3 regions of the Thalassotalea sp. HSM 43 genome follow, and region 1 is predicted to be linked to each of the others. Evidence: predicted binding sites of a transcription regulator. Region 1 holds the regulator's gene; each other region holds the start of a gene.

Region 1 (10,841 bases):
TTGTAACCGGTTTTGCCACTGTCGACCTGGTTATCCAATAAAAACACCATAGGTTGGACAAACTCACCAATCACCCTAATGGCAATATCATTAACGTCGGCAAAGCTGTTGTCACTGTCGTTTACTTGCTTAAGTAAGGTGGCTAAAGGGATGGCTTGTTGGTTGCCCAATTTGGCAATGCGGTCAACGCGAAGTTGTTTTTCAACACCACGTTCATATTGCCAAAAACTTAGCTTGATTAATGCACAAAATACCGCCAAGGTAATAACTACCCAGGCCAACTTAAAGCTGGCTAAGTATTGAATAATATGTGTGTTTTTATTAACGCGGGTCATCGATTACCTATACTACACAATTGGTAAAAACGGAGCGTTCCTTGTTTGAAATAATTTTTAAAGTTGTCTTGGTGGTGTTGGCGTTTTTAATGATCTATAACTTGTTTCGAGCCGGTTATATGATGAATAAAAACGAAAAAAACAAACCACCCATGTCTAAGTACATTGGTCGCCGAGTGATTATCTCAGGCTTGATTGTACTGCTTATGGCTATTGGCATCTTAACTGGGTTAATTACCCCAAATCCGAAACCTTTTTAATCCTTTAACGCCTTTGCTTAACACTAATTAAAGCGTTAAAGGATTAATCGGAAGTTGGTGTTATCGTCTTTTAAAGCGTGCTTAAAAAGCCGACAACACCGAAATTTCCTATCTCTTGCTACAAGATATAGACAAAAAGAAACAACAGTACCCAAACCACATCAACAAAGTGCCAGTACCAACTAGCGGCCTGGAATGCGAAATGATTATCTGGGCTAAAATGTCCTTTCAATACGCGGAAGAACATAACGATAAGCATGATCGCACCTAAGGTTACGTGTAAGCCGTGAAAGCCGGTCAGCATAAAGAAAGTGTTACCGTAGATACCACTGGCTAAGGTCAAACCCATTTGCGTATAGGCAATGATGTATTCTTCAACCTGCAAGCCAAGGAACACCAAGCCAAGTAGAATGGTAACCGCCAACCAAACTTTTAATGCTTTACGTTTGTTTTGCTCTAATGCAACGTGGGCAAAATGCGCTGTAAACGAAGAGGTTAAAAGCAACAAGGTGTTGATAAGAGGTAAACCATACCAACCCATAGCGGTGGTCTCGGTACCATCAGGAGTAACCGTTAAAGGCCATGCCGCCTGAAACTGTGGCCATAACACTTGCATTGTTTCAAGGTTATTACCATCACCACCTAACCATGGAACCGACAATACGCGAGCGTATAGCAGGGCACCAAAGAAAGCGGCGAAAAACATCACCTCAGAGAAAATAAACCAGCTCATACCTTGGCGGAATGAGTTGTCCATTTGCCCGGAGTATTTGCCAGCCATTGACTCGTCAATAACATTGGAGAACCAACCAATCACCATATAGATGATCAGCGCAATACCAGCCAGTAACACCCAGCCACCAAAGCCTTCTCCGGTATCAAGATTTGCCACATAGCTACCAGCGCCTACGGCAATCATAAACAGCGCAATCGCGCCGACTATTGGCCAGTGACTTTGCGCTGGCACATAATAGGTTTCGTATTCTTTTGTTGTACTCATAGTGTTTTCCTCTACACCTGATTCTTAACTCAAGGCCAATCTTTCGTTGTGCTTAACTGTTGTCAGTGATGTCATACAAGGTATATGACAATGTCAGCTCTTCAATGTGGTCGGGTAAATCGACATCGACATAAAACTGCAATGGCATCCAAACATCATTGTCTGCTTCCAGCGGCTGCTGGTTAAAGCAAAAACACTCAATCTTTTGAAAGTAATTTGCCGCTTGTCCAGGTGATACCGAAGGTACAGCTTGGGCAACAGCATAGCGGCCTGATTGATTCTTGGCGTAAAATTTTACAAACTTCATTTCTCCCGGGTGAACCTCAATAAAGTTCATCTCAGGTTCAAACTTCCATGGCGCACCTTGTGCGGTGCGACTAAGAAACTGAACCTTGATGGTACGTGAGGTATCGATGCCGTTGTCATTAACCTCGGCAGCGGTACTGGCCGTTTTGCCATTTAACCCGGTGATATCACAAAACACGTCATAAAGCGGTACCAGAGCAAAACCAAAGGCGAACATGGCAAACACGGTTAACACCAACTTGCCGACACTTTTCTTCACCTTTTTTTGGTGATCGGTGTTTGCGTCTGCTGTTTCAGTTTGCGGCTCGTTTTGTTGTTGCTCTGTACTCATATGAAGTGCTGCCTATTTTATTTCTGGTGGTGTTTCAAAGGTGTGATATGGCGCTGGCGACGGCACAGTCCATTCTAAACCTTCGGCACCTTCCCAACATTTCGCTTCGGCTTTTTCGCCACCGCGAATACACTTGATAACCACGTATAAGAAAATCAGCTGTGATAAACCAAAGGCGAAACCACCAATACTGATCCACTTATTAAAGTCGGCAAACTGTAGGGCATAATCCGGTACTCGACGCGGCATACCAGCTAGACCGATAAAGTGCATAGGGAAGAACAGAACGTTGACAGAAATCAGTGAACACCAAAAGTGTATCTTACCGATTTTCTCGTCATACATGTGGCCCGTCCATTTTGGTAACCAGTAATAGGCGGCTGCGAATAATGAGAACAGCGAACCGGTAACCAGTACATAATGGAAGTGAGCTACAACAAAGTAGGTATCATGATATTGGAAATCAACCGGCGTCATCGCCAGCATCAGACCACTGAATCCACCAATGGTAAACAAAATAACAAAGGCTATTGAGAACAACATAGGTGTCTCAAAGGTCATTGCTCCTTGCCACATGGTTGCGACCCAGTTAAACACCTTAACCCCCGTTGGTACGGCGATTAGCATGGTGCAGTACATAAAGAACAACTCACCCGCTAGCGGCATGCCCGTGGTAAACATGTGGTGAGCCCAAACGATAAACGATAAGAACGCAATGGATGCGGTCGCGTAAACCATAGAGCTGTAACCAAACAGTTTTTTACGGGTAAAGGCTGGAATGGTGGTCGATACAATACCGAATGCCGGTAAGATCATAATGTACACTTCAGGGTGACCGAAGAACCAGAATATGTGCTGGAACATAACCGGGTCACCACCACCGGCGGCGTTAAAGAATGAGGTACCAAAATAGGTATCGGTTAATACCATGGTAACCGCACCGGCGAGAACCGGCATAACCGCAATCAAAAGGTAAGCGGTGATGAAGAATGTCCATACAAACAATGGCATCTTCATGTAGGTCATACCTGGTGCACGCATGTTCATGATGGTCACGATGATATTAATCGCACCCATAATCGATGAAATACCCATAATATGTACGGCAAACACGAAGAATGCAGTACTGCCATTTGAGTAGGTTGTCGATAATGGCGCGTAGAATGTCCAACCGAAGTTAGGACCACCGCCTTCCATAAACAATGATGCCAATAAGATGCTGAACGCAAATGGCAAAATCCAGAATGACCAGTTATTCAATCGTGGTAGCGCCATATCTGGTGCACCGACCATCATCGGTATCATCCAGTTTGCCAAACCCGTAAAGGCTGGCATGATGGCACCAAATACCATGATAAGACCGTGTACTGTGGTCATTTGGTTGAAGAAGTCTGGTTCAACAATTTGCAAACCGGGCTGGAATAGCTCGGCGCGAATGACCATAGCCATCGCACCACCGGTAAGTAGCATGATGAAACTGAACCAAAGATAAAGGGTACCAATATCCTTATGGTTAGTGGTGTATAACCAGCGCTTCAGGCCGGTCATTTTATGATCATGGTGATCATCATGATGATCTAATGTTTCTGTAGCTGTACTCATAATCATTCCCCCTTATTTGACTACATCTTTGGCTTGCACAGCATCGCCGGTATCGTTACCCCAGGCGTTGCGCTCGTAAGTAACCACTGCGGCCATCTCTTGTGGCGTTAGCTGAGCGGCAAAACCTAGCATAGCGGTACCTGGTTTGCCGTTAGCAACCATGTCAATATGAGCGGCAATGTCACCGGTGGCCATAGCGCTGCCTTTTAAACCAGGGAATGCTGGCGGCATACCTTCACCATTTACTTGGTGACACGCGGCACATTTAGCGACGTAAACTTGCTCGCCGAGCTCCATAAGCTTGGCCATGTCCAAATCGTCCATGTTCACTGCAGCCGCTGGTGCAGGTTCTGCTTCAGGTGTGGCTGCTGCACTGTCGCTTGCGCCATCTGGAGCAACCGGTTGAGCACTGGCGCCACTCGCACCTTGACCAATTTCTTGAACGTCTTTGGCTTGTATGGTTTGACCCATATTATTACCCCAAGCATTACGCTCATAGGTAACAACAGCAGCAATCTCTTTCAAGCTAAGTTGCTTGCCGTAACCTTGCATACCGGTGCCAGCACGACCATTGAATACCACACTGATGTGTTCAGCCATTTTTTCAGCATCCACAGCAATACCTGAACCCGCGAGAGCTGGGAATGCAGGCGGTAGACCTTGACCATTAGGTTGGTGACATGCGGCACAATGCGCGGTATAGGTTGTTTCACCCAATGCCATCAAATCGTCCATAGACATTTCCGCATTAAGCGAAGCTGCTTCTGCTTGCTTGGCTTGAGTCATGGCAATCTTTTGTTCATTGATCCAAAGCTCATAGTCTTCTTCACTGCGTACATCGACAACAATTGGCATATAGCCGTGGTCTTTACCACATAGCTCGGCACAACGGCCACGGTAAATACCAGGTTCATTGACATTGGTCCAAGCTTCATTGATAAAGCCCGGGTTTGCGTCTTGCTTGACGGCAAACGCTGGAACCCACCAAGAGTGAATTACGTCATCTGAGGTAATTAGGAAGCGTACTTTACGGTTAACCGGTATGACCAAAGGCTTATCTACTTCAAGTAAGTAGTTTTCACCTTTTGCTTCACCTTCACCTTCGCGATTATCAAACTGTTCGCGTGGGGTAGACAGCACACTGTAATATTCGATGCCTTGATCAAAATATTTGTAATGCCACTTCCATTGGGAACCGGTGACCTGAATGGTTAGGTCGGAATTGGAGTTATCCTCCATATCGATCAAGGCCGTGGTTGCTGGCCATGCCATACCAATCAGAATAAGAATAGGAATAGCGGTCCAAAGTATTTCTACTTTAGTGCTTTCATGAAAATCGGCTGGCTTTACGCCTTTCGATTTACGGTGGAAGATCATGGACCAGAACATGGCACCGAATACTACGATACCAATGACGGTACAGATCCATAGAACCAACATATGCAAATCATAGACATTTTGGCTGACATCCGTCACACCTTTAGTCAAATTTAATTGCGATTCTGCCCAAGCTGAACTGGCAAACGTACTTGCCAACAACAGCCAACCCAGGTTACGTCTTTTCACTCGACATCTCCTCTGCTTGCAAAGCCAAAGAAAATACAGAAAAAGGGACAAGATACATCTTCATTCGATGTCGCAAATTTCCGTAAATTATTGTTATTGTTTTATACCGGTTAAATGATTAACTCGGCCATTTACGTACTGCAAATCTACGTTTAGTTTTGACGTGGTAGATTTAGCGCATTTTCTTATTGTTGTAATCGGCTGGTGTCACCAGGTGGCAAACAATCGGCCTGTTTTTGTTTATTTCATGTTCTAGAATTACTTAATTTTTATACAAGGTAAAGCGCTTTGTTAGAAATTTGTAAATCTTTTTTACAATCCAGATTATAAATGGGGCTAGAGTAAATACTCTTGTGTTTTAATGGGTTATAGGCGAGGTAAGGCGATGGAGGTTTTTTTGAGATACAAAAAACGCCCTAATTTGGGCGCTTTTAGAAGATGTTTGACTGCTTAAAGTTTGTACAGTTTTGCTGGGCTACATCCAGTCTGCATTGCGAACCACACCGACGGCGATTCCCTCAATATTAAAAGGTGTATTGGCTAAATCGACAACAATCGGTGAGAATGCTTCGTTCTCAGCGTGTAAATAAACGACATTACCTTCTCGTTTATAGCGTTTGACCGTCACGTCATCTTCGACACGAGCAACAACAACCTGACCGTTGTGAATATCGGTCGTTTGATGCACTGCTAAGAGGTCGCCATCAAATATGCCAATGTCTTTCATGCTCTCGCCATTAACGCGCAATAAGTAATCAGCAGCAGGGTGAAATAGACTACCGTCGATCTTGTATCTGTCTTCAACGTGCTCTTGGGCAAGAATAGGTTCACCTGCCGCAACTCGACCAATTAATGGCAAGCCTTCTTCTTCAATATGTTCTTCGGCTAGTTTGATACCACGGGAGGTACCCGGCAGCATTTCAATAAAGCCCTTTTTGGCCAGCGCTTTTAAATGCTCTTCCGCAGCATTCGCCGATTTAAAACCAAAAAAGTTGGCAATTTCCGCTCGTGTCGGTGGCATGCCGGTTTCGTTTATTTTTTCTTTGATCAAATCAAAGATTTGTTGTTGTCTGGCAGTCAATGCTCGCATGATATTTTTACAGCCTGTTTATCCGTACAGTAACTGTCAGTATATACAGCTTGGCAAGAATCGCAACCGATTATTTGTTTATGCCTGAATATGCTTGTGCTAATCATCGAAGGTATAAATCGAATTAAGACAGCGACATACATATGTTGGCACATAAAAAACGCCCTCATTGAGGGCGTTTTAGCTTGTAGTAAGGTTGTTCAGGTACAGGGGTGGTTAAGGCTTTAATACCGTATCAATGATATGCACCATACCGTCTGACAAGCGATTATCTTCGCTGATGATCTTCGCTTCTGATTTTTCGGCAATGATCAGGCCATCATCGTAATAAATACTGTTGCCATCAAGCATCTCGACCATTTTCGCACGGGTCACAGAACGTGAATTGCGCACGCCTTCAGTAACGTGATACTTCAATACATCAGCAACGCCATCGGCGCCAAGTAAACTCACGGCGGCATTAAACGCATCGGCATCATTGGTGGTGTTGGTTAGCATATAAAAAGCGTTGTCATTAGGCGCAAATACGGTTAAATCGCTGCCATCGAACGCGGCTACGGTGCCGGTAGCAATCAGCGCGGCGACTAATACGTCAAAATCTTCGCCGTTACTGTCAAAATCAAATGGTTCGCCAGACGCTCCAACAGCGAAATCGACGATACTTACATCGGATTTTTCTGTCCACTTAGGTTTTTCTGCGTAAGCCGATGCACATAAAAAAGTCGCAACTGATAGTGTTGCAATGGTTTTTGTTAATGAACTCATTACCGTATTCATCATAGTGTTCCTCTGTTTATTTTGACGTTGATAGTGATGGAGTAGTTACGGTAATTCGCTGCCAGAAGATCACTCAATAGATAACTCACCACTGAGTTATGGCTGTTAATCCGCGAATAGGCCACGACAATTTGCCGTGACCTTGCTATCGGGAATGACAGCTATGTGCGTGGTTAGTTGCTGTCTTTTTGGTTTGCAAAGGTCATGTCGTATCCGCTAGCCGATTGCTCATTTTTTTGCAGCAACAAGAACATGGCTTGGCTGGACTCGTCTAAGGTAATTGCTTGTGAGGCGAGCAGTATGTCGCTGCTGTCGCGCTTGGCAACGGCATATACAGTGTAGGTATTGTTTAACAGCTCGATATTACTGGCGTTTGCGTAACTGATATGGCGATAATTCGTTGAAGTTTCGATCAACTCATCACTTTGCACAAAGTAGACACTGACGCTATTGAAATCATCATCTTCAACAAGGTTTATGATGTCAATTTGGTGACTATAAATACTGCTACTTTGGGTGGTTTCAACCGCTAATGAATTGATTTTTATTTCTACTTCATCGACCAGTCCATCGCCATCTTCATCTACATCGCCGTCGCCATCATGATCAACGTCTTCTTCGCTGAGGTAAAAGAAGATGGTTTTCTCTTCGTTTTCAGCTAGGGTCAACAAATGATTGGTTAGCAAGGGTTGTTGTTGCGACGAGCTGAGCAAATCAATGCTGTAGTCACCTTGGCTGACAATATAGGTGTCACTGTATTGACCAAAACCGATGTTATCGATAGCAATGGTTTCATCAATTGAACGCAAGGTGGCATCTATAGAATGGTCATAATCAGGTATTAGGTCGTGCTCAGTAATACTGTTGAACAGTCGCAGTTTAGAATCATCCCCATCGCTTTGTAATGTCATAAAGTCGTATTTTGAAATCATATCGATGGCAAACGGCGACGAGCCTGCACCTTGGTTTTGTCGCACCACGACAATATATTGCGAGGTGTATTGCATAGGCGCTTGGGTCGATTGAAATAACACTTGGTCACTGCCAGCTTGGGTAATATAAAAGGTATAGTCGTCTTGATCGTGTTTTTGATTTTCACTGATCACCCCGTAATTAAGTTGTTCAAGCGCAATCGCCTCATTGAAGGTTTCATCGGCTTTCGACATGTAGACATCAATATCTTGCATTGCTTCATGTAAGTTGAGCAGGCGGATATTAAACAACTCCTCGTCATTGTCGTTATCATCATCAATGACTGGAATTTCAAAGGACATCACTTGCGGCGCCTGGACGTCACCTGTTAGGGCAAAAAATTGAATGCTGTCTTTACTGAATTTATGGCTTTGTTGATAGATGATTTGTAGATCTTCGCGACTGCTGCTGTCAGCATCATCTTGCCAAGCAAGCTCCACATAATAGTCGTCAGCTTCGAGCTCGTAACGGTTGTTTGCATCAGCAAATGCTAACGGTGAAAAGGTGATTTCAAAATCGTCGTCATCGTCATCTTCGTCGAGGTTTTCATCGACAGTAAAGTAAATGCTAGGCGCGTTGTTTGAGGCATTGTAAAACTGCACAAAGGCATTGTCAGAATCGCTCTGTTCATCGTCTGAACTGCACGCGGTCAATAAACTGGCTAATACACTGGCGCAAAGCACAGGTTTTATGCTGTTTAAAGAGAGTGTCTTATTATGTAAATTCATGGTTCCTACCCTATTAAATTAAAAAAAGAACAAGCCATATTGTCGATATGGCAACACCCAAAATAGATAACGGTATTAACAAATTGTTCACTTGGGTAACGCCTATTTACAGTACTTTACGAAACGGCTTTAAACTTTACGTTGCTTTACATTTGGCGGGGGAACTTTCGCTATTTGTGCTAATAAAAAAGGCGGCGGTTTTGCTGCTGTTGGGATTGCCCAATACTGGCATTTAATAACTCGCAAGCATTGGCTGATTTTGGCCGATTTAGTGATTGGATTTTCTTTAGAGAGTCGCAAATGGGTTGCTTCACGCTCCTGCTATTTCGCGATATAGCAGCCTTTTTATCGATATTTATGCTCAAATAGTGGCGAATGTAGCAACAGCATCGATAATAATGGTAGAATTGCCGCAAATTTTTAAGTGATTAATCCGCCAAGGATTTTAAATACAAAATGAGAGCCTTGTTCTATTTTTTATTATCTTTACCTGTACGCTTGTTGGTCAAGTGTAAGGTAATTCCTGACAACGCTGAAACGTTCGAGTTGGGCGACAACAAAGACGTGTTTTATATTGTCCGTCATCAATCGGCGAGTGACTTATTGGCATTACGAATGGCCTGTAAGTCTTTAAACATGCCTGATCCATTAGAAAGCGTTGTCGTAGATGGCCAACAAATGGAACGTTGCATTTGTTTGGAAAAGCCAAGCTCTATTTTTCCTTGGATGAAACCTGGAAAAACGCGCGCTATGAGTTCAGGGTCGGCGTTACTTAAGGCGCACCAAAAAGATCATGAGCGCAACGCGAAGCTTATTCCGGCGAACCTGTTGTGGGGACGTAAACCGGGCAAAGCCAAAGTCAATGTCAGCGACATGATTGCCGATGAGACCTCGCCTAACTTTTTACGTAAGTTCTTTATCGTTTTGTTTTTGGGTCGTGATGCCTTAGTGCGTTTTAGCGAGCCCGTATCATTACGTCAAGTGGTCGATACGCAAGGCAGTGACGACATCGCCGCGCGAAAATTGATACGTATGGCGCGTATTCATTTTCATCGCCAATCGGTCGCAACGACCGGCCCACGTTTAATGGATTTGCACCAAAAGTTTACCGCCTTATTTGCCAATCCAGCGATCAAGCGTCTGATTAAAGAAGAAGCAAAATCCAAGGGTAAGAGCGAAGAAGAGATCAAAAAACAGGCGCGCGGCATGATGAAAGAAATCGCCGCGGATTATCGCCCGGTAACCATACGACTTGGTGACCGTGTTTTGACCTGGTTATGGAATCGTTTATACAACGGTATCGAAGTGAAAAATGGCGACCGCTTGCGTGAGTTATCACAAGCCGGCCATGAAATCATTTATGTACCGTGTCATCGCTCACATATGGATTACTTATTACTGACCTATGTGATTTATCATCAGGCAGTCGCGACACCGCGAATCGCCGCGGGTATCAACCTTAACTTTTGGCCTGCTGGGCCAATTTTCCGTAAAGCGGGTGCATTCTTTATTCGTCGTAGTTTTCGTGGCAACCGCTTATATTCAACGATTTTCCGTGAATATTTAGGCTTACTGTTTACCCTTGGTTACCCTGTTAAGTACTACACCGAAGGTGGTCGCAGCCGCACCGGTCGTTTACTGCAACCAAAAACCGGTATGATCGCGATGACGGTGCAAAGCATGCTTAAAGGCATCGAACGTCCGCTAACCTTAGTGCCTGTTTATCTTGGTTATGAGCACGTTATGGAAGTCGCCAGTTACCACAAAGAACTGAAAGGCAGCGGCAAACAGAAAGAGTCGGTATTCGGTATTATTAAAGCGATTCGTAAGTTGCGCAACTATGGTAAAGGTTACGTCAACTTTGGTGAGCCGAT
Region 2 (10,841 bases), 780 kb from region 1:
GTACAACATAACCCAGCTTATGAATTTAAAATTTAGGAGGGCAGGCTCTGAAATAAATTTTTGTTTATCAATAGTCCAAAACAACACACAACCTGAACACAATGTTCCCCAAAATACAACATCAAAAACCAGAGTATTCAAAAAATATGCTTTTCCTGGAAAAAATTCGGCTTGCTCAATAGTTTTAGAAAAGCTGTGAGTTAATAAAGATACTTCAGCTTGTTTAATTGGCGATTCAACCCCTTGTTTATGAAAAAATAGCCCAATAAGAAAGAAAACTAGGGTGCTAATAAGGATTTTGGCTACATACATTAAATCTTCTTTTCTTTCATTGGATAACAGTATTCGCCTTAGACCAAGCAAAATAAAAGTTGGTAAATACAAAACTGACTTTATCGTTACAAGAAGAGAGATTGATCCTAATAAAGCACTCGTCAAAATCAAATAATTCTTTTTTTGGAAATTTAACAAAATAGAAACGATTGCGGTTACACAAAATGTTGCTATTGGATCGGTTCTAAAACTTGCTCCCATTAAAAGGATATAAGAAAAAGAAAAGTAAGAAAATATTGCAAATAAGGAAGCTGTTACAGTTAAAAAGTTACGACATATAGAATAAAGAAAAGCTCCTGTCAGCACTTGTAATAAAACCATTACAATACGGCCAACAACAACTAAATTAACTTCATTGAAGGTCAAAAGACTCATCCATGAAAAAAGATGTACATGGAATGTTTGGAGAGAAGAAGATAACTCCCCTCTTAAATGTTTAAAAATAAAAGACAAATAATAAAATTCATCCCAATTAATTTCATAGTTAAACGCGATATGAATCTTGGAGAATAAAAGTAACAATAACAGTAAAACTAAAACACCACTCCAAATTGACTGTGAAAGAGCCATTTTTTGATCAAAGGGAGTTTTAATTAAAGTTATGTAATTATTAAGCGCTATAACTGCTCTTTTCATCTTCCGCTAATGGTTATTATAATTATCACCCTAAACTAACAGGGTTTTTCCAATCTATTATTATGAGCATAGCAGAGAATTTTATTTTTCCAATTAAGTAAACTATTTACTTATAGAACTAAGCTTTTGATTTTTAGTTTATTTTGTAATTTAGGGGAGCTATTTAGTTATTTTATATTACTCTCAATAGCTTTGATATTAGGTCAATATACAATATGTACTAAAGAGTATTATCATTACTTATTTGAAACAAAAAAGGCTCACTGAACAATAGTGAGCCTTTTTCTTATACAGATTCTTGTAGCGGTTATTTAGAAACCATAACCATAGCTGGACGAATCAGGCGGCCGTTAAGCTCGTAACCTTTTTGCATTACCGCAATAACGGTGTTTGCTTCAACACCTTCTACCGGTTGCATAGACATCGCTTGATGCAATTCTGGATTAAATGGCTGGTCTTGTGGGTCAACGGCTTTAACACCGAACTTATCCAAACCAGAAATCAAACCTTGCAGCGTCAAGTTAACACCATCATAGGTGGTCTTTTGCTGTTCATCTTCAGCGTTAATGGTGGCTAGACCACGTTCTAAATTATCAACAACCGTTAGCATTTCACCAGCAAATTTCTCAAGCGCAAACTTTTTCGCTTTTTCAACTTCCTGCGCACTGCGACGACGAATATTGTCAACTTCGGCTTTGGCGCGAATAACGGAATCTTTTTGCTCATCAACTTTTGCTAATGCGGCAGCAAGCTTTTGCTCTAGTTCAGCAATTTTTTCTTGCTCTGCAGACAATACTTCGACTTCTTGCTCTGCTTGTTGCTCTTCAACAACAACCTCTTCTGTATTCTCAACCGTTTCTTGTTCTACGGTATCTGGTTGCTGTTCTGTTTTATTTGACTCGTTCGTCATCGATAACTCCACAATATCTTTTCCCAAGTTCCGCTAGACGCAAGACTGCGACTGACTCAGGGGTACTGATTTTCACTAAAACATTTATGGGGGCATTATATACGCTTTCAAGCATTAATTTTAACTAAAATTCCGCTCTCAGCTTTACTTTAGCTAATTTCTTAGTAAAACTGCCTTTATATAGGAAAAAACTGCAACACCTCTAGATGAGCAAGTTATATAACACCATAGGATTAATAGGAAAACCCGATCACGATGGCGCTTTGGCTACCATTGCGGCTTTACATCATTATTTGGAAAACAATGGTTACCAAGTAATGATTGAAAGTAAGGTCAGTGAAAAACTCAATAAACACGCAGATATCACCTTTGATATCGTTGAAATTGGTGAACAAGCTGATTTGGCTATTGTAGTTGGTGGTGATGGCTACATGCTTGGCGCTGCACGCGTGTTAGCCAGTCATAATGTTGCCGTGTTAGGGGTTAACCGTGGCAATTTAGGGTTTCTTACCGATCTCTCGCCAGATAACCTGATTGAGCCATTAGAAGCGATTTTAGAAGGTCAATCTAACACCGAGCATCGATGCTTACTGTACGCAGAAGTATACCGTCATGGGCAATTAAAGAGCTCTAACGCTGCCATGAATGAAGCGGTTCTGCATCCGGGTAAAGTCGCGAGCATGATGGAGTTTGCGGTTTATTTAGGTGATACCTTTATGTTCTCCCAGCGCAGTGACGGCATCATCATTTCAACACCAACTGGCTCAACCGCATATTCTATGTCTGCCGGCGGCCCAATTATGACCCCGACATTAAACGCCCTTAGTTTGGTGCCAATGTTTCCGCATACCTTGTCATCAAGACCTATCGTTGTCGATGGCGACAGTGAAATTAGAATTGTCGTTGCCGAAAACAATCACGAAGAATTGCAAGTAAGTTGTGATGGCCATGTGATTCTTGCGGTAATGCCTGGCGATGAAATTCGTATTAAAAAAAGCAAATACACATTACGTCTTGTGCACCCATTAGATCATGATTACTTCAGCGTTTTGCGTACCAAACTTGGTTGGGGCAATAAGGTCTATTAAACACCCCTTTCGATTGTCGAAAATTCAAACTTGCATTCATTGATAAACACTGTTAATTTTACTGTATAAATTAACAGTGTTTATTTTATCCCGTGGTTTAACCGCAGAACTATAACAATGAGTGCCAAACATGCTTACCAATCTTGCCATTAAAAACTTTGCCATTGTCAGCTTTGTTGAGATCGACTGGCAACAAGGAATGACCACCATCACCGGTGAAACCGGTGCCGGTAAATCCATCGCCATCGATGCGTTAGGTTTGTGTTTGGGGGATAGAGCAACCACCAACACCGTGCGCCCTGGCACCGATAAAGCTGAAATTACCGCCAGCTTCGATATCAGCCAATTAGTCAAGGTGCAAAAATGGTTGCAAAATCACGATTTACAACAAGATGATGAATGCATTATTCGTCGGGTGATCTCAAAAGAGGGTCGGTCTAAGGGCTATATTAATTCCAACCCGGTGCCATTGGCGCAGTTAAAAGAGCTTGGCCAAAAGTTGATTAATATACACGGTCAACATGATCACCAATTGTTGTTAAAGCCAACAGAGCAGCGTCGTTTGGTGGATGATTTCGCTAATAATCAAAAGCACATTGAAAAAGTACAAACCCTGTATCACCAACACCGTCGATTAGAACAAGAAAAACAGCAATTACTCGCTAATGTTGAACAGCGCCAAGCTAAGCAACAATTATTGCAATATCAGGTACAAGAGCTCGATGAGTTTTCTCTACAAGCTAATGAGTTTGACCAGCTAGAAAACGACTTTAAGCGCAATGCCAACGTGCAACAACTGATGCAAGTTAGTGATTTATGTTTACAACAACTTTCTGATAGTGATGAATACTCTGCGCTATCAATGATTCAAAAATGCAGTGAACAGTTAAATCAGTTAGTCGACCTTGATGCTAATGCGACAGCCATTGCAGAAATGGTCAATGAAGCGAGAATTTCATTAGAAGAAGCAAGTAATGATCTTAGCGTATACCAACAAAATATAGATATAGATCCACAAACCTATGCCTTGATTGAAGAGCGCTACGCCACCGCGATGCAATTAGCACGAAAACATCAAGTACGACCTGAAAATCTATTTGCGCATCATTGCTTGCTTAGGCAAGAACTCGATGGTATCGCTGTCGATGATCATCGACTTGAATTTATCGACAGCGAGCTAGACCAATGTATAGAGCAATACCAACACGCCGCCGTTAAACTGCGCGACAAGCGCGTGCAAGCCGCCAAGCAATTGGCAAGCAAAATCACCGCTTCGATGCAGCAGTTAAATATGGAAAAAGCGCAATTTAGCGTGCAAGTAAACAGTGAGAAACCGGATCAAGTTCTGCAATTTGGCTTAGATCATATTGAATTTGTTGCCAGCATGAACCCTGGCCAACCTCTTGAAGCGATCCACAAAGTCGCCTCTGGTGGTGAGTTATCTCGCATTAGTTTGGCAATCCAAGTCATACTATCCGCCAAGATCATCACGCCTACGTTAATCTTTGATGAGGTCGATGTGGGTATCAGCGGCCCAACAGCGGCTATGGTCGGTAAGCAACTGCAAACACTGGGTCAATCAACACAAGTTATCTGCGTAACGCATTTACCGCAGGTTGCAAGTCGCGGTCATCAGCAATTGTTCGTTGCCAAACTCACCGATGGTAATCAAACCCAAACTCGAGTCAATCAACTTGATCAACATAAGCGTGAGCAAGAAATCGCTCGCCTTCTCGCTAGTGATGAAATTACCGAATCCAGTATGGCAAATGCTCGTGAACTTTTAGCCAGTTAAACTATCTGATAACAACGGCAACATATACCTTGGCCTTTGCCCTTGCTTTTGCTCGGCTTAAAAGGCCAAATTGTTGCATAAAAAGCTTTCATATAAGCGTCCCCTTGGTTATCATTCAGGCACTGACTTTTAGGATAATAATGACATGTTACGAGCTTTGATTATCGGTGCGGCCATTTGTTTAACATCGGCTTGCGTTTACCGAATAGATGTACCACAAGGCAATTACATCGAACAAAAACAAATAGACAAACTGCAAGTAGGTATGACCAAAGAACAAGTTAAGTTCGTTCTTGGCAACCCAGTGATCCGTGATACCTTTAATGACGATACTTGGTACTATGTGTACGAGTTTTTATCAGGTAAAGGTGAAGAGTACGATAAGCGCAGAAGATTGGAATTAAACTTTGACGGCGATAAGTTAGTCGATGCTAAAGGTGATTTCGAAATAAAAGAAAGCTTTTACGTACCAATCGAAGAGTAATCACCACTCTTATCAATAGCAAAAAAAACCCCGGCATTGCCGGGGTTTTGTTTTTCGGTGAACACCACTTCTTTATCATTACTGTATATTAAAACTGATAACCATTGGCTTTACTTAGCAGTGCCGGGGCATCGAATTTTTCCAGCACACAGTTCTTCACATCCGCTTTATTAAACACCAAGACCTTGTCTTTATAGCCTTGATTGGTTTTATCACCACCACCTTTGATAATCACACTAACAAACTGCTGTGCTGGCACCTCACGTAAACCGCCTCCATAGTTACACAATACATTACTCACTTGTTGTTCAATATATTGCATAAAGGCTTTTTGCTCCTCAATGCGTTGCTGCTTTAATTGTGCGACTTTTTGTTGGTACTTTTTCGATTCGGCAGCCAGTTTTTGTTTGGCCTTATTGATTTCCTTTTTGCGCGCTTCAAGCTGTTTCAAATCTTGCTCTATTGATTTCTGTTCATCTTTATCTAAATGCGAGCGCTGATAACTTAAATCTCGCTCTTCACGGGCGATATCTCGCAATTGATAAGCCAAATCACGTTCTTGCTCTCGTAATTGGCGCTGTTGCTCTACATCATAACGAATGCTTTCCTGTGCTGCCTCAAGCGCTATGACAGCCTCTTCCATCGCTTCTTCAATGACAACTTCAAACTCTTCACCAAACAGTGCTTCGCCATCCATACCTTTAGGCGCTTTAGGAGGCCGTGGCGCAACAGGAGCAACCGGCACCACAGGTAAAGCGAGTGGCATACCGTAGAATGATGAATGATTGAGGTTAACCGTAAATAACACACCTTGCCCTGCTAGGTAATGGCCTTCAATTTTGCTTACTTTCGAACGCGACCCTTTGCCAGAATTTTCATTGACTGAGCTTTTTAAAATATCGCTCATAATATTTAGCTGCTTGTTTAGATTTTGATAATCCATTGCCATCGCTTGTGGCGTCAACACCAGTGTTGCGGCAACCGCTGTTGAGATAATACGTTTCATTATTTTCATAATAGACTCCTGAAATTATGGTTGCTTGTTGGAGGTGTCGGGTTTTGCATCAGACTGACCATCAATGCGATAGCCTATGGTTTGTGCCTGCAACTTATAATCAAGTTGTTGCATTTTTAGAGACTGCTGCAGGTTATCCTCTTCACGCGCTTCATTGACAAAGCTGACGATATTGGAAATATCTTGCTGGCGCTCGGTTCTCGATGCGCTTAGCACATAAGTCGCAAGTTTTAGATTGTTGTCTTGCTGTCTCGATATAATGTCTTGATTAAACTCAGCCATCACCACTTGTTGCTCTTTAGCAAATTCGATCAATCTGGCATTAACCAATTGTTCGACGTCCGTCGGCATGGCTTGGCTACCACCAAAACTCACCAGTAAGCCTTGTTCGGTATTACTTATCTCGACTTTAAATAACACTAACGCGATGGCGACAATAGACATAGCCATAGACAGTGCAGGCATCGCACGCCACTGCCACCACGGGCGTTTTTCGTCACTGAAAGTCGATTGTTTATCCCACTTTGGAACCGGCTCAGGCTCAAAAGCTAGCGCTTGTTGCTCAATAAACCGAGCACTCGCCAAACGTGCTGCTAATGCCTCATCTTGGCTTGCGAGTTGCTCTAATTGCTGTGCTTGCTCAATCGATAACTTATTATCGAGCCATAATTCAAATAATGAGTCTTGATCATGCTTGGGCATATTCAACCTCCAAAACATTTTTTAATTTATCTAATGCGGCGTATAAGCGCGATTTAACGGTATTGCTAGATACGCCGATTTGGTTGGCTATTTCGTCGAACGTGAAATGATGAAAGAACTTTAACTCCACCACCACACGTTGATTAACCGATAGCGTTTGCATAGCTTTGCCGAGCGCTTGTGCTTGCGATGTATGCTCGGCACTGGTACTTGGACAATGTTGGTTAGACTCGTCCATCATTTCCGGTTCATCATCTAACGATAAGGTCGGTTTTCGACGACGATAGTATTCAACACAACGATAATGGGCAATACGATAGAGCCAGGTTTTGAATTGACTTTCGCCGCGAAATGAAGACAAGTTGCGAAATACGCTGATAAAGATATCTTGCATCAAATCTAACGCATCATCCCGATGCCCTACCATGCGAAGTGCATAATTAAATACCTGACTCTCGTATTGAGCAATAAGCTTCATCCAGGCAGATTTATTGCCATTCTGGGCTTGTTTAATCAGGCTTTGTTCACTGCGCTCAAACAATCTCTTTTCCATTGTTGTTGTCATTTACGCTTATAGTCGACGGGAGTTGCAAAATAGTTTGAAATTTTTTCAATTTTTTTGAAAAAATTGCTGCACAACATCGGCGAGCAGCGCAAAAGATTCCGTTCTTGGGCTGTGTTCTCGCTCAAACATGGCGATTTGTCTGGCGGGCTGTCCCTGTAATAGCGACACGGTAAGATTAGGGTTGTCTGCTAAGCCTTTTTGAATCGCCATCTCTGGCAAAAAGGTAATGCCTTTGTGATGAATGGTCATTTGCAATAAGGTCGCTAACGACGTTGCGGCAAATGGATTGACTTTGGTTTTATCAACTAACTTGCAGGCCGATAACGCATGATCGGTTAGGCAATGCTCTTCTGATAACAAGAACACCGAATGGTCCGGTATTTGTTGAAATGTTTTCTCCTCGATGACTTGCTCCACCAAGGATTTATCTCCCGCTAGATAAAAGGCATCATGACCAAGCTCAGTGACTTTGACCGGACCTGCCGCTTTTGGGTCAACCGGCGTGGCCAATATGGCAATATCAATGTCGCCATTAGCAAGTTGAGCTAATAAGCTATCCGTCGGCGCTTCGGTAATAAATAACTCTAAATCAGGAAAGCGCTGCTTCACTTCGGTTATCACATCAGTCAACAAGAATGGCGCAATTGTTGGAATACAACCTAAATAGACATGCCCCTTGTCGAGCTTACCTTGTGATTGTGAGAACTCTACAAACTCTGACGCTTGCTTTATAAGTTGCTCGGCCATAGCTACAACGGCTTTACCATGTGCCGTAAACACAAAGCTTTTATGGTCGCGCTCAATCAGCTGACAATCGAGTAGCTGTTCTAATTTAATGATGGCACTGCTCAAGGTTGACTGCGACACAAAACAAGCATCGGCCGCTTTATGAAAGTGTTGATGTTCATTTAAGGCCAGCAAGTACTGGATATGTTTGAGGTTGGGCAGATGTATATTCATCAATTAAATTAATCAAAAATAACATTTAGGAAATATTAATCTAATCTAATAATGCGACTTTTACCAACATTATAAACAAAAAAACCAGGCTAAAGCCTGGTTTTAAATATGCATTACTTAACGTAATTGGTTAGGTGAAAGCACCTTTGATCATCCAGAAGAACATGATCGATAAACCAGCACCTACTGGCAAGGTAACTACCCACGACACCACGATATTACGTACAACACCTAAGTCGATAGCGGCAATACCACGTGCCATACCGACACCTAGAACTGCACCAACCAAGGTTTGCGTGGTTGAAATCGGTAAACCCGTACCTGATGCAACAACAACGGTACAAGCTGCGGCAAGTTCGGCTGCGAAACCACGGCTTGGTGTAAGGTGAGTTATACCTTTACCAATAGTGGCGATTACGCGATGACCGAAAATGGCCAAACCGGCAACAATACCAAAACCACCTAGTGGTAAAATCCACCAAGCTAACGCTGCTTTTGAGGCTATTTCACCTCCGCTTTCAACAACAGATACAACCGCGGCCAATGGACCAATCGCGTTTGCCACGTCATTTGAACCATGGGCAAATGCCATACAACATGCGGTAATCACCATTAATACGGCAAATACTTTTTCAACGTTAATGTAATCCGCACGGCGACTTTTTGCTGTCTTAAACTTAAGACGAGCGATAAAGAATTTACCGATTATAGCAACGATTACTGCAACACCAATGGCGTACATGTAACCTTCAAACGTACCAATGTCCATACCGATGTGTTTGAGACCTTTTTTGATTGTCACCAAAGACAATACAAAACCGGCTAAAAACATGTATAACGGCACCCATTTACGGGCTTTTTCTAATGGCTTATCGGTATCAAAAATGAGCTTTTGCGCACTGTTGAAGATGATAAATGAGAACACACCGGCAATCAATGGTGTGATGATCCAACTACCGACAATACCACCAACTTTACCCCATGCTACGGTATCAGGTGATACACCAACGGCAGAGAAACCAACGATAGCACCAACAATTGAATGCGTCGTAGATACAGGCCAGCCCATGTAAGAAGCGATAAGCAACCATGTACCTGCAGCAAGAAGTGCAGAGATCATACCAAACACTAACAGCTCTGGTATATCGACAAAATATCCGGCATCAATAATGCCTTTACGAATCGTAGAGGTTACTTCGCCACCGGCAAGGTAAGCACCTGCGAATTCAAAAATCATCGCCACGATGATGGCTTGTTTGATGGTTAGTGCTTTCGAACCAACCGATGTACCCATAGCATTGGCAACGTCGTTTGCACCAATACCCCAGGCCATAAAGAAACCAACGACTGCAGCAAACATAATGAGCACACTGCCGTGATTAATTAAGATTTCCATTGCAGCGCCCCTTATCTCGCTAACATGATTTCAAGGCGAGCACCAACACGCTCAGCCAAATCAGCTAATTCGCCTACCCATTCGATGATTTGATATAAAAACATCACATCAATCGGGTTAAGCTTATCTTCGATAGCCATAAGATTACGACGTAAGCTAATTTGCATGCTGTCAGTGTCATCTTCAATTTTGGCTAATTTTTCAATCATGTTTTCCACAAGGTCAACTTCGCGACCACGGAAACCAGTTTCTAGCAGATCATCAAGTTCGTTAATAGCCGCTGCTGCTTGTTTAACAGCATCTAGACAACGATTTACGTACGCTTCAAATTCTTCAAGTAATTGTTCAGGAGCTTCCAATTTGCGACCTAAAACACGACCTGAGATGTCTTTTGCTTTGTTAGCTATTTTGTCTTGCTGACTCACTAACTCAAGCACATCTGTACGTTGTACTGGCATGAATATGCCACCAGGTAACTCGTTACGAATTTCTCGTTTTAACTCATCTGCTTCTTTTTCTAAAGTCGAAATTGTTTTTCGAATTTCTTCTGCTCGACTCCAGTTTTGATCAGCACATGCTCTGAAAAATTCAGGAAGGTGTGCAGCACATTCATGTACTTTGCGAATATGCTTTTCCAAAGGTTTTATAGGCGATTTTGCGAATACACCTAAGATTGTATTTCCACTCATATTGTTTATCCTGCAGTAGTTACTGCTTGATTTAAAAAATCGGCGCTAATATACACTAATTAAGCCTTATTTAACAAAAAAATACCGTCATAAAATCAGATATTTTTACAAGAATAGCGTGCTTAGTGTATTTTTTAAACAAAAACAATTAAGCCATACTAGCAGAACTAATATAGCTTAATAAAATTGCCAGTGCTGATCAGACGGTGGCTACTGTTCTAGTAAGTCTTTAGCCACATCTTCATCAGATATATGACGTATTACTTTG
Region 3 (10,841 bases), 350 kb from region 1:
TGTTGCTGTAGATATTGATTGGCCAATGAAAAGTGCTGACAACCAAAAAAACCGCGGTAAGCTGATAGTGGTGATGGATGCGCGCCAGATAATATGCAATGACGCGTATCATCTAGGTACTTACCTTTTTGCTGCGCATGCTTACCCCATAATATAAACACCAAATTATCAGCGTGTTCATTTAATGCGGCTATCACCGCATCGGTAAATGTTTCCCAACCAAATTTAGCATGCGAGTGAGCCTGTCCTTGACGCACCGTTAATACCGTATTGAGTAGTAACACCCCCTGCTCTGCCCAGCAAGTGAGGTTACCGTGCTCTGGTATATCAAAGCCATTGATATCGGTTAGCAGCTCTTTGTACATATTTTTTAAGCTAGGTGGTACCTTTACGCTATCTTGCACAGAAAACGCCAAGCCGTGCGCCTGTCCTGGACCATGGTATGGATCTTGGCCAAGAATGACCACCTTAACTTGCTCAAACGGGGTTAAATCAAACGCTGAAAACACCTGATTTTCAGGTGGATAAATAGCATGCTCAGAGTCGCGTTCATTAGCCACCCTGCTCATTAGCTGCTGAAAATAATCCTGTTGTTTTTGCTGTTCGAGAAACTCTTGCCAATTCATGTCTTTTTAGCCAAGCAGAAAATCCCGTAGCTTAGCAAAGTCGTTAGCCATTGACACGGACAAAATCTCTTCCGTTGAACAATCAGCTAGCTCTTTTGGTAAGGCTATCGGTGTGCCCAAAATGCTTTCAACCGTATCTTTGAATTTAGCAGGATGTGCGGTCCCTAAAAATAAGCCAAACTCATCGTCTTTAAGTTGATATTTAAGCGCTTTGTAGGCGACTGCAGCATGAGGCTCACTGATATAACCTAACTGGTTCAATTGAGTTACACCGATTTGTGTTTGCTCTTCGTCAATGGCAATACCCGCTAAATCTTGGTCATCGATAATACCCGAGGTCAGCATATGCTCTACTCGCGGCCAGTTATTTGGCTTAGAGACATCCATGGCATTCGACATTGTCGAGATAGTGTCATTTGGTAGCCACATCTTATTCTTCAAGTATCTTGGTACGGTATCATTCACATTCGTAGCTGCGACAAAACGCTTAATAGGTAGGCCCATGGCTTTGGCTAACATGGCTGCCGTTAAGTTACCAAAATTACCACTTGGCACCGATACGACAACATCATCAATGCTACCACGTTGGCGCTTGAGCTGTGCCGCGGCTTCAAAGTAATAACAGATTTGCGCCAGCAATCTAGAAATGTTGATTGAATTAGCCGAATTTAAACCAATGCTGTGTTTTAAATGTTCATCATCGAAGCTTTGTTTAACCAGCGCCTGACAATCATCAAAACTGCCATCAATGGCTATCGTTTCAATATTGCCGCCTAACGTGGTAAACATCTTTTCCTGCAAGAGACTGATTTTGCCTTTTGGATAAAGGATCACCACCTTGATATTCGTTAACCCATAAAAGGCATGGGCAACCGCAGCACCGGTGTCACCAGAGGTTGCGGTTAAAATGGTGATAGGCTTGCTGCTTTGTTGACTAAACGACTGTAAACAGTGCGCCATAAAGCGCGCACCGAAGTCTTTAAACGCCAGTGTTGGACCATGAAACAGCTCCAATGTCGCCATTTTTTCATCAATCGCTTGTACATTGGCAGGAAAGTTAAATGCGTCATTAATCAACTGCAAAAACGCATCTTCACTAAATTCATCAGCAACGAAAGGGTATAAAATTTTCGCGCTGCGCTCAGCCAACGGCATCGCTAATAACTCATCGATATTGTCATAGCGCGGCAAATCTTTAGGAAAAAACAAACCTTGATCCTGACCCAAGCCTTGACGGACGGCATCGGCAAACGACAAGCTTTGCTGTGGATGTTTTAAATTATAATACTGCATACTGTCCCCTTAAATCACTCGGGCACCTTGCTGATCCGCAAGGCAAATGTGAACAAAACCTGCATCAGATTGCAGATAGTTCTCTGTTAAATATTGTGCTAATTGCTGCGCTTTAGATAAATCTTCGCAAGCGACAAACAATGTCGGTCCAGAGCCAGAAATACCAGCCGCGGCGGCCCCATTTTCTAATACATATTGTTTTGCTTGCTGACATCTGGGAATCAACTCAAGTCGATACGGTTCAGCAACAACATCGTTAATATACGACAATGCCTGTTTGTTATCCTGGCGATGACAGGCATCAACAAAGCTAGCGAGATTTTGTCCGTATTGGATCAATGTCTGCCTGCTATATTGCAAAGGCAGCACTTCTCTTGAAGCACGAGTCGATACCTCGATACCAGGGTAAGCCATAACCCAATAGATGTCGGCCAACTCAGGTAAAGTTCGAGTGATAACACCATCATCACTGACCATAAGTTGCAAGCCACCAAGAAAACACGGTGCGACATTATCGTAATGCAAGCTGCCACTGATTTGCGCTTCCATTTGTCCCATCATGGTGAGTAATTTACTGTCATCAAATGGCTTTTGATAATACTCATTAAGTGCAACTAATGCGGCAACAACAGAACAAGCACTCGAACCCAAGCCACTGCCAACCGGCATACTCTTGTTAAGTTGCATCGCCACAGGAGATGGCTGTTTACCTACATCTGCCAGCGCATTTTCAAATAACTGCAGACAATGATAAACAATATTATCTTGATAGTTTGCCGGCAATTTATCGGCGAAATCACCGACCACTTCAAGTTGATTTTCACCTGTGGCTGAGGCCTCAACGCTGACCACATCACCAAGCAATTCACCCGATAATGGGGTGACTGCCATGCCAAGCACATCAAATCCGACACTTACGTTACCGATTGACGCTGGTGCATAAACTTTTACTGTCATTACAACTCCTGCTTCCAAGCTTGAGTGCGCAGCATATCGGCGAACACACCTGCCGCAGTAACTTCAGCGCCAGCACCATAGCCTCTTAATACCAGTGGAATCGGTTGATAATAACGACTTAAAATCGATAAGGCATTTTCGCCATCTTTAATCGCGTAAAGTGGGTGACTGCTATCAACGGCTTCAATGGCCACCTGACATTCACCATTACTGATTTTACCAACATAGCGCAGCACTTTGCCCTGCTCTTTGGCACTTTCAACTTTATCTTGAAAATAGCTGTCCAGCTCAGGTAAACGCTGCATAAATTCATCGACCGAGCCAGTTGAGTCAAAGTTGTCTGGCAATACCGACTCGACCTTGATGTTATCCAGCTCCAGTGCCATACCCGCTTCGCGTGCCATAATCAATAGTTTACGAGCGACGTCCATGCCACTTAAGTCATCACGAGGATCAGGTTCGGTGAAGCCGTTTTGTTTGGCGATTTCGGTAGCTTGCGATAAGCTCATGCCTTCATCTAGCTTACCAAAAATATACGATAACGAGCCTGATAAAACACCGTCAAATTGCTGTAAATTATCACCGGCTTTAAAAAGGTTTTGCAACGTATCAATTACCGGTAAACCAGCACCAACATTGGTTTCATATAAAAACAGACGATTGGTTTTACGCGCATTTTCACGAATTTGACGATAGTACTGCCAGCTGTCGGTATTAGCCTTTTTATTTGGCGTTACAACATGGAAGCCTTCAGCAAGATAATCGGCGTAATTAAGCGCCAGCTCTGCATCCGAGGTGCAATCAACCAGTACCGGATTAATCAAATGATGACTGCGGGCAAAGTGCTTGACGGTATCGACACTCAGCGTTTTTTGTTCGCCTGCTAACGCCGATTGCCAGTTATCCATAGGAATACCTTGAGCATCAAACGCCATGCCTTTTGAATTGGCAATTCCGTAAACGTTCAGTTCAATCCCTTGTTGTTTTAATGATGCTTGCTGACGTGAAATTTGCGCTAACAATTCACTACCAACAACCCCGCAACCGACAACAAACGCATCAATCGTTTGTCTGCTTGAAAAGAAGTTTTGATGACATACTTTCAGCGCTTCAGTGCATTTGCGTTGTTCAATGACGACTGAAATACTGCGCTCTGATGAATCCTGAGCAATGGCGATGACGTTCACTCGCGCTTGCGCCAACGAACTAAACAACTTGCCGGCGACGCCACGTTGATGATGCATACCATCACCGACCAAGGAGACAATAGACAAATGCGATTGCATATCGATTGGTTCAAGCAATTGATTAAGTAACTCAAGTTCAAACTCTTGCTGCAGACTTTGCTGAGCTCGATAAGCATCGGCAGAATAAACACAAAAACTAATACAGTATTCTGAAGACGATTGGCTGATCATTACCATTGAGATATTTTCTCGGCTCATGCAAGCAAATACTCGGCTCGCCATACCAACCATGCCTTTCATGCCTGGTCCTGAGACGTTGATCATGGTTAGCTCATCAAGATTTGAAATGGCTTTAACCTGCTTTTCGCCCTTGTCTTCATTGGAAATCAAGGTACCTTTAGCATCGACGTTCAAGGTGTTTTTAATCAAACATGGGATGTGATATTGAGCAATCGGGCCAATGGTTTTAGGATGCAACACCTTGGCACCAAAGTAAGAAAGCTCCATCGCTTCTTGATATGACAAGTGCTCTAATAAGCTCGCTTCTTTAATTAAGCGCGGGTCGGCATTAAAGACACCGTCGACGTCAGTCCAAATTTCACAGCATTCGGCATTGACACAAACACTCAATACCGCTGCAGAATAATCCGAGCCATTACGACCCAGCGTGGTCAATTTTCCAGATGGGGCTACGCCGATAAAACCTGGCATCACGCTGATACGCGGTAGTTGATTGTATTTATCAACAAATTGTTGGCGTGCTAACACCAAATCGGCAACCGCATCGAGTGACGATTCATTGGTTTTTAAAAATTGCTCTGGCTCTAATACCGCAATGGTTTGTTGTTCGGTGTTAAGCAGCGCTTCGAGGATAGCAACACTTAAACGTTCACCAAGACTGATCACACAAGCACGAATATGATCTGGACAATGATTCAACATCGCTGAACCCTGCATCCAACGTTTTAACTGGCCGAGACTGCGAGCCAGAGATTGGTCAGCGTGATGACGATTAAACGCCCGCTGGCCATTATCTAAATCATCAAAAATCGCGTTTACCGTTTTTTGCAAATGGTCAATTTGTTGTTCGAGAGAGTTGCTATCATCTAGGTTTTGCGTCATCGCTACCAAATGATTGGTAACGCCTTTTGGTGCTGAGACAACAACCGCAACCGGTGAATGCTGGCTTTTCGCTTCGATGATTTCGCAAACCGTATTAAAACGGTCTGCATTGGCAAGGGAAGAACCGCCGAATTTTATCACTCTCATATTGTTTTCCTCGAATTAGCCATTGTTATTAACAAGTGTGGCAAATAATTTTTGCTTTAAAAACAAAAGCCCGTGAACTTTGCAGGTCACGGGCTTTTATGTTTGAACGTTTTATTTACACGCTAGCCACTGACCTCCATTGGGGTACCAATGGTGGTGGTAATTGTAATGTTGGTCAGGTGCATAAATATTCTCATGCTTTCACTCTGCACCAGCGGTTCGCCGCTGTCAAGCCATTAATCACAAGAAATTAACAATGAAAAATTACATGTAGGACAACAAATTGCAGAATAAATAAACAATAGCCGATAAAAATTCGACTAGTTTATCCAGTAGAGGTGAGATTGATGTTGCGTTAGCCATGTTTTGGCGACTTTGTGGTTACCATAAAATGACGAGACCAGTGCCCAAAATTCGGCAGAATGGTTCATGTGTTTAAGATGGCAAAGCTCGTGGATGATAACGTAATCGATAACCCAGTCTGGCGCCATGACCAATAACCAGTTTAGTTTTACATGGCCTTTACTGTCACAACTGCCCCAACGAGACTTAAAATAACGTACAGTGCTGCACTTTGCCTTTAACTTTGTGTCTTGCTGCCATTGTTCGCTGCGCGCTAACAATATCGACATTGCTTGTTGTTTATACCATGCGTGCAGTTGCTTTTTCACGGCATTGGCTATCAGTGCTGGGTCATCGTTAGCCACCTTAACCGCAACGACTATGTGTTCCGCTTCAATCGACACGCTATTTTTACTGGCAACAACAACCGACAAACGATAAGGCTTACCTAGATAGTAAAACACCTCGTCATGTTGATACTGGCGCTCGACGGTCTCACTGCTTTGCTGCTGCAAAGCGATTTTTTGCTGTAACCAGGCGCGCTTTTTGACAACCAACTCGGCAATGTATTGCTCATTAACAAATTCCGGAGCAAGCACTCGTACTTGACCATGCTTAACTTGCAAGCTGATGGTCTTGCGCCGACTACTGCGCACCAGTTGATAATCAATTGACGCCATTAGGCAGATTTAGCTTTCGATTTTGCCGTCGCTTTCTTTGCGGCAGGTTTTGCTTTACTGGTCGCGGGTTGCTTTTCAACAACAGGTTCCGCCGCCGGCTTAGGTTTTTTTGCCAATAGTGAAATCAATACTTGTTCACGATTTTTCGCGAGGAAGATACTGACATCTTCAATCATTTGCTCTTCAAGTGCTAACGAAGATTGATCGAGTAACGCCGACAAATTATCGGCCATGTCGAGCATCTTGTCGTACTCATCGGCAGCCTTTTTGTCCATAAACGTTTCAACCTCCACCCCATTTCGAACCACTACAAAGCGACTTTCAACAGCCATAGTCTTTCCTTATTACCCAGTGTATGACGTAAATAGTGGCCGTATAATGCCAGTATTTTCCGTGCATTTAATGTAAATTGTTTCAAGTAGTGTATATTTATCCAGTAATTTAACAGCTTTTTTTATGACTCGCCAGAAAAAATTTTTTTTCCTTTTTCACTCATCGCACAAAACCCGCAACTCACCTTGACTAAATATACGATTTAACCGTGTTTTTATGCACCGATGTAAAAAAATGTTTCTGTTAACACATCTTTAACATTTGATGAACTCTACTAACCTCGTGATTTTAACTGAATTTGCCCGAATTAACGGTAAATAAAGGCCCGGCAAAGTTGTTACATTCACACATTCTGCATTAACAACTTTTCTCGCAAAATGCGTCACTATTAGATTAACAGCGAACGACAACAACACTGTTACAGAATACTTAATGAGAATGTGGAGAACGACGATGAAAGCACTAACTTTAGCAGCAGTAATGGCAACCAGCATGGGTTTTACAATGAATGCAACCGCGGGCATGGATCCTTATCTTGAAAATGCACTAATTCAAGTATGTAAATCAGCGCAAGCTGACGACCTTGGCGATATGCGTCGCACTATTAAAGGTTATCACCTAAAAGAGAAAACCGTTGCAGCAAAAGTGGTATGTAATGGCGAAAATATTGTTAACTTTGCAGAAAATGCCGGTGCATATAACACCGCCAGTCATCTGCAAGAACGCCTAGGCGGTAGTGAAATTACCGATTTGGCAAACGTTTATGCGGTAAATTTTTAAGCCCATAAACAGCGAGGACTGATCTGTCACCCTGGACCTTGCTTCCCCCCAACGCTCTGGCTCGATGTTTTTGAGTCAGGGCGTTAATCTTTTCACATCCCATGTATTTTATATGCGTACTCTAGCTCAATCGGCGCATTATCGATAATGGCAATATAGGTAAAATATAACGCATCACAGCCCATGGCCACCCCGGTACAAAGGCAATGTTTTTTTCCGCTTCAATAGCAGCGATGACCTTGTTACAACCAGATGTGACATCAACCAAAAACGGGGGATTTTTATCGGTATCGGTAATTTCTGTTTTAATATAACCAGGATGTATGGTCGACACCTTAATAGGGCTGCCTAAGGTATCGATTCGAATGCCTTCCGTTAATGACGCCAACCCTGCTTTCGTTGCAGCATAGACAGTCATCGAGCGACGAAAACCTCGTTGTGAGCTTACCGATGATATGGTGACCAAATGACCACTATTTTGCTCTCTGAAAATCTCCATCGCGGCTTCACATTGGCATAACGCAGCGACAAAGTTGGTAACCGCAGTCAGCTTATTTTGCGCATAATAGCCGGTGCCTATGGATGCTCCTTTGCCAATACCGGCATTAACTATCACCCTATCAATACTGCCAAGCTGCTGTTTTGCCTGTTTAAATACTGTAAACACTTGCTCATCTTGGTTTACATCCAGAGCAAAAACCAACACCGTAATGGCTGGGTACTGCTGCTCAAGCTCGCTCGCTAGCGCTTGCAATCGTTCGGTGCGTCTGGCACATAGCACCAGATTTCGCCCCATTTGCGCAAACTGTTTGGCCAATTCTTCGCCGATACCAGAACTGGCACCGGTAATTATAATATTCTTGCGTTGCATGACGTCATTGTCTCATCAGTTATCGTGCTATAAACCAAGTAAGTCTGTCGTTGTATTCGACAAACACCTTAAAATTATCAAACATGGTTATTGTCCAATAACTTACCTAATAAAGATAACGATGTCTCCCATAAACTTAAATACCGCCCTTGCCGCTAAGTCAGTCAAAACCATAAATTCACTGTGTATTTACTCGCAAACACCAAGCAAGAAACAGGCCTGAACAGCCTGTAAACAAAGGGATGACGTTTTTTTATGCATTTGATTTGAAAATCGCAAATTTTGTTTGACGTACGATTTATTTTTGCCTATTTTTCACAAATAACGGTCAAACGAAATTCTTGAGGATGCAGTAATGTCTCGAAATAAAATCATTAATGATGTCGATTTAACCAACAGTGATATGGATTTTACTGATGAGGTTTCGTCAAACACAGAAAATGATGCGGGTAACCCAGATACAGCAAAAACCCGACGCCGTATCGATGAGTTACTTGAAAAGAAGCGACTTAAAGAGTTGCTTGACGAAGATGAGTGGGATTTATAAATCCCACTTATTAGATTGCTAATCTGCTACATTTCCTAAATTGTTCTTTTCATTTCCCTAAATCTTCTCTACTCTCAAGTACATAGCAATAACACCTATTAGGGAGATTTATGTCTTATTTTCGAAAAACCGCATTAGCCGCAAGCTGTTTTGTAGCGTTCAACTGCGCCATAACAAGCAGCTTTGCCAAAGATCTGTCACCACAAACGATGGCAACAAGTGTCGAGCAGGACGTAATTGAATGGCGCCGCCATTTCCACCAACACCCGGAATTATCAAACCGAGAGTTTGAAACAGCCAAGCGAATCGCCGACGAGTTAAAGCAATTAGGCTTAGAGGTGCAAACCGGAATCGCCCATACGGGTGTTGTCGCTGTATTAGATTCAGGTAAACCTGGCCCGGTCGTAGCTTTACGCGCTGACATAGATGGTCTGCCAGTAAAAGAAATATCCGGCTTACCTTTTGCTTCCAAAGCGGTAGGCGAGTATAACGGCCAGCAAGTACCGGTTATGCATGCTTGTGGCCATGATACCCACATAGCCATGCTATTAGGTACGGCAAAAATGCTTAGTCAGCATAAAGAATTGCTAACCGGTAAAGTGAAGTTTATCTTTCAACCTGCCGAAGAAGGCGCGCCCGCAGGTGAAGAAGGCGGTGCCGAATTGATGGTTAAACAAGGGGTAATGAAAAACCCTGACGTTGACGTCGTATTTGGTGTTCATATTTGGTCCAACTTAGAAGCAGGACAAATCAGTTATAAGCCAGGTGGCACATTGGCCGCGGTTGATACCTTTAAAATTGTCGTTAAAGGTAAACAGGCGCATGGCGCTTACCCATGGAAGAGTGTCGATCCTGTGGTCACCTCCGCGCAAATAATTATGGGCTTACAGACCATCGTTTCTCGCGAGTTAGAATTAATCGAAGAAGCGGCTGTTGTCACCGTCGGTAGTATTCACGGTGGCGTACGTTCGAACATTATCCCTAATGAAGTGGAAATTGTTGGTACCTTAAGAAGTTTAAACCCAGAAATGCGAGAGCACATTCGCGAAGCGGTAAAACGCAAAGCAATCAATATTGCCGCGAGTATGGGCGCAGTCGCCGAGGTAACCGTGCCATTTGGCGCTAATTACCCGGTTACCTATAATGATCCGGCGTTAATGGGCAAAATGTTGCCTTATTTACAAAACAATTTGGGCAGCGAGAACGTGGTGTTATCAAAAGCACAAACCGGTGCCGAAGACTTTTCATTCTATCAACAACAAGTGCCTGGGTTATTTTTGGGTGTAGGCGGAATGCCAAAAGGTACTAAGAAAGAAGATGCGCCAGCGCACCATACACCAGAGTTTTTTGTCGATGAGTCAGGTTTGAAAACCGGTGTGCAAACTCTGATAGGTTTGACGTTAGATTACATGAATAGTCACCAAAAATAAGAGGCTTAAAGATGGTTAGCAATTACCGCTAGCAAATACCGCTAATTAAGCCATAAAAAAGACAATAAAAAACCTGCTCATTGAGCAGGTTTTTTTTATCTTAAACTATCGCTAGTTTAGAACTTGTAGGTAACTTTACCGTAGTAGAATGCACCGTTGTAATCGAATGGACCACTTTCGTAGTACTTACCACCAACAACGGAGTAAGCGCCATCAGGGCCTTTCTGCAACTCTTGTGCTTCTTCATCAAGCAAGTTATTACCACCAACCGTAAAGGTTAGGCTATCAGTCGCATACCAACTTACTTCACCATCTAGAGTGAAAGTAGAGTCAGCTGTTTCTGACCAACCATCAGAGGTATCATCGGCATGCACCGCGTAGTACTCTCCGAAGTAGTTGAAGCGTAGGAAGGCGCCAAACGCGTCCCAACTTTGACTAACGGTAAAGGTTGCTTGGTGATCTGGAATACCATCTTCCAATCGCTCCACTTTACCTTCCGACGTGGTTTCAGGATTAAACTTATCAA

What was found. Region 1 encodes LexA, which represses DNA repair genes until DNA is damaged. Its sites were predicted from a motif close to TACTGTATNNNNATACAGTA; they were not measured.
Region 2: the regulator LexA is predicted to act here: its motif matches at 3,027-3,046, upstream of recN (DNA repair protein RecN).
Region 3: the regulator LexA is predicted to act here: its motif matches at 6,774-6,793, upstream of E2K93_RS05090 (YebG family protein).

Annotation. Positions count from the first base shown of each region.
Region 1 covers NZ_CP038493.1:1,560,647-1,571,487, reverse strand. Annotated here, with positions in the region: gene E2K93_RS06705 (SURF1 family protein) at 1-335, opposite strand, end outside; gene E2K93_RS06700 (DUF2909 domain-containing protein) at 377-595, shown strand; gene E2K93_RS06695 (cytochrome c oxidase subunit 3) at 714-1,595, opposite strand; gene E2K93_RS06690 (cytochrome c oxidase assembly protein) at 1,648-2,232, opposite strand; gene ctaD (cytochrome c oxidase subunit I) at 2,245-3,834, opposite strand; gene coxB (cytochrome c oxidase subunit II) at 3,847-5,400, opposite strand; gene lexA (transcriptional repressor LexA) at 5,876-6,490, opposite strand; gene E2K93_RS06670 (fasciclin domain-containing protein) at 6,707-7,270, opposite strand; gene E2K93_RS06665 (hypothetical protein) at 7,441-8,967, opposite strand; gene plsB (glycerol-3-phosphate 1-O-acyltransferase PlsB) at 9,424-10,841, shown strand, end outside.
Region 2 covers NZ_CP038493.1:779,003-789,843, forward strand. Annotated here, with positions in the region: gene E2K93_RS03280 (hypothetical protein) at 1-969, opposite strand, end outside; gene grpE (nucleotide exchange factor GrpE) at 1,277-1,879, opposite strand; gene nadK (NAD(+) kinase) at 2,086-2,967, shown strand; gene recN (DNA repair protein RecN) at 3,098-4,762, shown strand; gene E2K93_RS03300 (outer membrane protein assembly factor BamE) at 4,908-5,246, shown strand; gene E2K93_RS03305 (hypothetical protein) at 5,335-6,261, opposite strand; gene E2K93_RS03310 (hypothetical protein) at 6,277-6,963, opposite strand; gene E2K93_RS03315 (RNA polymerase sigma factor) at 6,950-7,528, opposite strand; gene E2K93_RS03320 (hydrogen peroxide-inducible genes activator) at 7,574-8,488, opposite strand; gene E2K93_RS03325 (inorganic phosphate transporter) at 8,619-9,884, opposite strand; gene E2K93_RS03330 (TIGR00153 family protein) at 9,896-10,573, opposite strand; gene phoU (phosphate signaling complex protein PhoU) at 10,784-10,841, opposite strand, start outside.
Region 3 covers NZ_CP038493.1:1,208,968-1,219,808, forward strand. Annotated here, with positions in the region: gene ung (uracil-DNA glycosylase) at 1-626, opposite strand, end outside; gene thrC (threonine synthase) at 633-1,919, opposite strand; gene thrB (homoserine kinase) at 1,929-2,876, opposite strand; gene thrA (bifunctional aspartate kinase/homoserine dehydrogenase I) at 2,876-5,332, opposite strand; gene E2K93_RS05085 (M48 family metallopeptidase) at 5,653-6,354, opposite strand; gene E2K93_RS05090 (YebG family protein) at 6,354-6,686, opposite strand; gene E2K93_RS05095 (DUF3718 domain-containing protein) at 7,141-7,467, shown strand; gene E2K93_RS05100 (SDR family oxidoreductase) at 7,589-8,338, opposite strand; gene E2K93_RS05105 (PA3496 family putative envelope integrity protein) at 8,694-8,885, shown strand; gene E2K93_RS05110 (amidohydrolase) at 9,095-10,315, shown strand; gene E2K93_RS05115 (TonB-dependent receptor plug domain-containing protein) at 10,432-10,841, opposite strand, start outside.